Regions from separate parts of the Cohnella algarum genome, predicted to be linked through region 2. Evidence: riboswitches for the same ligand, from Rfam matches in the RefSeq annotation. Region 2 holds a riboswitch; the other holds the start of a gene.
The links. A riboswitch is a leader RNA that binds a small molecule or an ion and turns the genes downstream of it on or off. The one in region 2 is predicted to bind cyclic di-GMP.
Positions count from the first base shown of each region.

Region 1 (3,206 bases), 630 kb from region 2:
ACGTGGGGGCGGCATCGGCCGCTTCGGCACCGCCGCTCGGCGCGGCCTCTGAGTCGGCCAAGCCGGACGTCATTCCGGAGCTGCCGGAAGCGGCGTTGTATGTCGCCGACTCGGACAAAACGGGCGAAGTGGTCGAGATCGCCGAGGAGGAAGTGCCGCTCGGAACCGTCGAAACGAAGGCCAAGCCGGACGTCATTCCGGAGCTGCCGGAAGCGGCGTCGTATGTCGCCGGCTCGGACGAAACGGGCGAAGTGATCGAGATCGCCGAGGAGGAAGTGCCGCTCGGAACCGTCGAAACGGAGGCGAAGCCGGACGTCATTCCGGAGCTGCCGGAAGCGGCGTCTTATGTCGCCGGCTCGGACGAAACGGGCGAAGTGATCGAGGTGGCCGAGGAGGAAGTACCGCTTGGAACCGTCGAAATGGCGGCGAAGCCGGACGTCATTCCGGAACTGCCGGAAGCGGCGTCGTATGTCGCCGGCTCGGACGAAACGGGCGAAGTGATCGAGGTGGCCGAGGAGGAAGTGCCGCTCGGAACCGTCGATCACGGCGTTGATGCCGCGAAGACGATCGAAGAGGACGAGGCGCCGCTTGGCACGCTGCCGCAGACCGGCGAGTCCGGTCCGCTTCCGTTTTACCTGTTCGGATCGGCGCTTGCCGTTTTCGGCGTTTGCCTGCTGCGCAAAAAACGCGTAAACTGACCGTATGAACGCGGGCCTGTCCGGCCTGAATGCGTCGCTGCATTCACGCTTCTCCACGGCCCAGGAGGGATAACGACATGAAAAAGCTGTACTTGCTTTTCATCCTGGCGGGCGTTTTTCTGATCTGCTACCCGCATCTGAACGAGTGGGTTCAGGACCGGAAGCAGGCGCAGTTGCTGGCTGCCGCGGAGCGGGAGCTGGCCGAAGCCGACGATCGGCTGTCGTCTTCCGTATCTACGCTAAAGAACGGCTTGGCGAAAGTGAACGCGCTATTGGAACAAAGCGCGCAGGAAGAAGAACCGGAGGAGCCCGACCCGTTTGCCGCGTACGCGGAGGACGAACGGCCGCTCGCCATCCTGACGATCGACAAAATCGACGTCAAGCTGCCGGTGCTCGAAGGGGCCACCAAGCAGAACATGAAGCACGCCGCGGCGCACATGACAGAGACGGCCGCGCTGGGAGAGGTCGGCAATGCCGCCGTCGCCGCGCATAGAGCCAGAACGAAGGGCCGCTTGTTCAACCGGCTCGACGAAGTGGAAATCGGCGACAAGATCGACGTCAAGACAAGCGAGGGCAGCTACAGCTACACGGTTTACGAAATCAAAATCGTGGAGCCGACGGAGCTTTCCGTGCTGGAGCCGAACGGAACGGACCGCATTTTGACGCTCATTACGTGCGATCCGCTCGTCAACCCCACGCATCGTCTGATCGTTCACGCCAAAATAACCGATTCCGCCGCGACGGCGGATTAAAAACTGCTTTTCTATTTCGACAAATAATGGTATAATTTTTATGTAAAAGCTTATCACGATAACGGCAAACCTGTCGAAAGGCAGGGACGCAAAGCTACAGGGCCTTCCTCCGAGCGAGATGGCAGCCAGTTGCCGAACGACATGGCTTTTTTTGTTTTTTCGAAGCCTCTGAAAACTTTACCGATAATGGCATACCTGTCGAAAGGCAGGGACGCAAAGCCATAGGGCCTTCCTCCTAGCGAGATGGCAGCCTGGCCGCCGAAGGGAGTTTTACGAATGCGCAAGCTCGCGTTCGCGACCGCCGCGATCGTTATATTGTTTACCATGTTGTTTGGCGCCGCAGCCTACGCCGCCAACGAAACCGGCGCGGAATGGCTGGACACGACAAAGCTGGATACCGGGGCGGTCGGCGTGCGCTATGCAGTCAAAGCCGACGTCAAAACGAAGGCCATGATCGTCAAGGACACCGGAAAATATACCTATACGCTCAGAGCGGACAAGCCTGTCGAATGGTTCCCTCTGCAGTTGGGCAACGGCGACTACACGGTGACGATTCTGGAAAACGTCAGCGGCAATCAGTACAAAGTCGTGGACAAGGCAACGCTGACGCTCGCTTTGCAGGACGGCACGGCCGTTTATTTGAACCAGGTACAGAACATCGATTGGACGCCGAACAGCATCGCCGTTCAAAAGGCGAAGGAACTGACGCAGAACAAAAAGACGGACGCCGAAAAGGTGGCCGCCGTTTACCGATACGTAATCGACAACGTCAAGTACGACAAAGAGCTCGCGGCCGCAGCCACGCCGGATTACCTGCCGCAAATCGACCGCACGTTCGCCAGCAACAAGGATATCTGCTACGGCTACGCCGCCTTGACGGCCGGCATGCTGCGCGCGCTCGATATCCCGACGAAGCTGGTGACGGGCAAAACGACGTACGTAACCGAGTACCATGCCTGGAATCAAGTGTTTCTGGACGGCCAATGGGTGACGATCGATACGACGGTCGACGCCGGACTCAAAGCCGGCAAGCAAGATTTCCAAATGATCAAGGATGCCGCTCTCTATACGACGGACAAGGTGTACTAAAGCCTTGGAATTTGCAAAAAAAGCCCAGGAAGCTCCGAGCCGCAGCGCGGTTTTCGGGGCTTTTTTTCAGATCGAAATCGAGCGTTCAGTTTCTGTACAGTTCAAACGGCTATACTTGAATGAGCGATATTCGGGGCCGGCAATGGGTCGTTCGTCCCGAAATTTCAGGCAACGAAACGAAAGAGGTAAGGATATGTTTGCTTTTGGAGGAAATTCAATCGTAACGGTAATGATCGTCTACGCGCTCGCAGCCGTGAATTTATATGCCTGCCTGAGCTTCGCGGGCAAGATCGGGCTTTCGAAAGGGGAAAAAGGGCGGCTCGCCGCGGTTCAGGCGGCGGTGACCGTCGTTTTCGGCATCGGGACGGATTTTTTCTCGGAAATGATCGACGTTTCCCGGACGTTTCCGTTTCTTTTCGCTTTAACTTCGGTTCTGGTGGCGCTGATCGCCGTCGTCACGGCCGTGCTGATGGCCAGCTGGATCATGGACGAAAAAAGCCTGAACCTGCGCCAATGCATGGCGGGGACGACGCTGCTGGCCGCAGGGTTGTCGTCGATGCATTACAACGGCTTGGCCGCCCCTTGGCTTATGGAGGTCTACGATCCCAATCTCATCGCGATCGTCGCGATTACGGCCGTCGTCGCCATCGCAGGGGTCAGCTGCATT
Region 1 is NZ_JAFHKM010000002.1:2,825,950-2,829,155, forward strand. It holds gene JW799_RS29625 (LPXTG cell wall anchor domain-containing protein) at 1-698, shown strand, start outside; gene JW799_RS12905 (class D sortase) at 776-1,450, shown strand; cyclic di-GMP riboswitch class I at 1,504-1,587, shown strand; cyclic di-GMP riboswitch class I at 1,629-1,713, shown strand; gene JW799_RS12910 (transglutaminase-like domain-containing protein) at 1,727-2,539, shown strand; gene JW799_RS12915 (diguanylate cyclase domain-containing protein) at 2,733-3,206, shown strand, end outside.
Region 1: it holds a riboswitch for cyclic di-GMP, as region 2 does, so the genes downstream of both, JW799_RS12910 (transglutaminase-like domain-containing protein) here and JW799_RS15315 (EAL domain-containing protein) in region 2, are expected to answer to the same signal.

Region 2 (3,206 bases):
CAAAGGTTGACGGCGGGCGGGCGCGGTTCCCGCCCCGCCCGCGTCCGCCCGCCCGTCCGCGCGCGCCTGCCGGCCTTGGCCGCGCGGCTTCAGCCGAACCGGCCGATCCAATCGGACAGCGGCTGCTCGGCAAGCGAAGCGATTTTCAGATCGGCTTCGGAAAAGTCCATTCCTTCCGTCAGCGGGTTCGGCACGGCGATGCCGTACATGCCGGCGGCCTTCGCCGCCCTCAGCCCGTTGACGGAATCTTCGATCGCGACCGCTTCGTTTCCGCGGACGCCTAGCGATGCGAGCGCAAGCTTGTACAGCGCCGGGTCGGGCTTGACTTTTTCCACCTCGTCCGCCGTATGGATCGCATCGAAATAAGCGAGCAGCCCGTGCTCCCTCAGATGCGGTTCGACCGAGCGGCGGTAAGAGCTCGTCGCAAGACCGATGCGCAAATCCCGCCGCTTCGCTTCTTCCAGCGTCGCGATGACGCCCGGCCGAAGCTCGACTTCTTTGGACTTGGCGGCGAACCGTTCGTTGAACAGACGTTCAACGGCCGGGCGGTCGATCGGTCGGCCGCAAAGCCGCTCCAAATCCTCGTAAGGGTCGTAGGCGCCCCACGTGCCGATTCCCAGCGCCCAGCGTTCGAGCTCCAGCTTCTGGCCGTGGTCCGAGAAGATGTCGCAAAACGCGTCGTACGCCACCGACTCGGTATCCAATATCGTTCCGTCAAAATCGAACACGACTGCCTTGATCAATCGCTTCTCTTCCTTTCTTCTCCAGCATGGCTTGCGGCGGCGATGGCGGCCGGTTCAAATATCGACCGCGTACGAAAGCGCGAGCTCGTCTCCGGATTTTCCGCGAATGCCCCAATTGCCTCTGGGCATCTCGATGAGGACGATTTCCAGATCGTTCTCGGTAAGCCCGCACGCTCCCGCTCCTTCGTACAGCAGCCGGATCAGGTTTTTTTTCGCTTCCTCCGAACGACCTTCGAACATCATAATCTCTACAATCGTGTAATGCTCGGAACGGTCGGCGGGAAAAATGAAATCCGCCTTGTCCAACCCGATGAAGCGTTGAAATCTTTTTTGTTCGGGAATTCCCCACGCTTCCGTCAGACACATATGGATAATGTCCGACAGCGTTTCCCTTACCGCTCCAAGCCGTTCGCGAATACCGTATACTTTTACCTGAGCCATTGGCTGCTCACCTCTCTCTGTCTCCTTCTGAAACTCCGTATCCGCCTCTATCGTATCATGATTTCCCCGGCAAACAAAAGAAGCCGCCCCGAAAATCGAACGCATGTTCCGTAGGAATTTAGTCGATTTATGGCGAAACATTATCTTTATAGGTAAAAAGGGTGACAACTTGGTCCTTTCGACTGGTGCGTTCAAACCGAAAATCGCAAACCTTTTGAAAAAAAGGGGCGCAAAGCCCATGGGCCTAAGGATCCAGAATCTAAGGCAGCCGGGTTACCGAAATTGTCGATCATCAGAAAGGAAAACTCATGACTACGATGGAAAATCTCATTACGCAGCAAGATTTTTATCACCTTTTTCAGCCGGTGCTGCATCTTGCCGACCGGTCCGTGCTCGGTTATGAGGCGCTCATCCGTTGCGACGCCGTTCGCTCGCCGGACCTGCTTTTCAAAGCGGCCGCGGAGCAAAACAAGCTGTTCGAGCTGGATACGCTGTCCGTATACAGCGCTATCGCCGCTTTCTTTGCCGACAAGAAGCGGAAGGAGTCCGGCGAGTACCTGTTTCTTAACGTCTTTCCGTCCTCGCTCGCGGACGAGACGTTCCCGCATTTTATCGAAAAGGCTTTGCGGGATTATCTGGTTCTGGCAGACCGGATCGTATTCGAAATCAACGAGACGGTGACGGAAGCGGAGAGCTGGGATGACGCGAACTTTATCGGCAACTTGCGTTGGCTCCGCGAATCCGGATTTCTTGTCGCATTCGACGATGTGGGGGAAGGAGCGACGACGCTCAGGAAAATTATCGAAATCGCCCCCGACATGATCAAGCTGGACCGGTTTTTCGGCAGGGATCTGCAGGTCGACGCGGAAAAACGCAAAATGTTGAAGTTGTTTGCGGAATATTGCAAGGACAACACGCTGCTTATCTTGGAGGGGATTGAAGAAACGGAAGACCTGATGCAGGCGCAGCAGTTGGGCGTCGCGTTGGGACAGGGATTTCTGTTGTCCAAGCCGAAGCGGCTGGCGGACCTCTACTCAACGGGCGTCCCTTAAATCTTCGGAAAAGGGAGTCGTAGATATTGGAAGACCGAAAGAACTATTCGAGAAAAGCGATGCTGTCATTAAAAATTTCCGAGTTTGAAATGCCGCCCATGCAGGATTTGCTTATTATCGGCAGGCGCGCCCCGATCGGTCCGGAAGCCGTGCGCAGAATGGCCGAGGCGCTTAGCCCCGACCAGTTCTCCGTGGTCCGGACCGACCATCCGAAGATCGAGGCTGTCCTCATCCGCACCTCCCTTCTGCAAATGCTGGACGAGAGCGTACTGATGGACGTCATCGTTCAGGAAGCCGAGGGCTCATCAACGAAACGATGGTGCTTCGCTCGGAGCTGAAGGTGGAGGTATCCGTGCAACGGGAGGTCGACATCCGATGAAGGTCGGCGAAGTGATGACTCGCACGATTCATAGCGTGTCGTCCGGTCGAAGCGTGCTCCATGCCTCCGAACTGATGGAGAGGTTTCGCATCGGCTCCCTCCTCGTCGTCGATGCGGGAACGGTCACGGGCATCCTGACGTCGCGCGACGTGCGAACGACGCATCCGAACCGGATCGTTGCCGACGCGATGACTGCCGATCCGATCGGAACCGTCGAGGACGCCTTCGTTTGGGACGCTCTGAACTTGATGGCGGAGAACGGCATTGAGCGGCTGCTCGTCCGTTCGAAGGACGGATCCCCGTCCGGGATCGTCACCCGGGAGACGCTTGCTTCCCGGATTGCGGAGCTGACCGATCCGATGACCGGACTGTTCAGATCCGATTATCTCGAGGCGATTGCGTTGGATCTGATCGCGCGCGGCCAGCCGTTTCATTTTTTGTTCATCGATTTGAACGATTTCGGCGTCGTCAACAAGCGGTTCGGGCATCCGGTCGGGGATGACCTTATTTGCGGCTTCGCGGGGAAACTGAAATCCGTCTTCGGCGAAGAAGATTGTCTATGCCGGTATGCGGGAGACGAATTCGCGGTGC
Region 2 is NZ_JAFHKM010000002.1:3,452,976-3,456,181, reverse strand. It holds gene JW799_RS15330 (helix-turn-helix transcriptional regulator) at 1-10, shown strand, start outside; gene JW799_RS15325 (HAD family hydrolase) at 90-743, opposite strand; gene JW799_RS15320 (tautomerase family protein) at 798-1,184, opposite strand; cyclic di-GMP riboswitch class I at 1,379-1,465, shown strand; gene JW799_RS15315 (EAL domain-containing protein) at 1,493-2,236, shown strand; gene JW799_RS15310 (hypothetical protein) at 2,263-2,574, shown strand; gene JW799_RS15305 (GGDEF domain-containing protein) at 2,612-3,206, shown strand, end outside.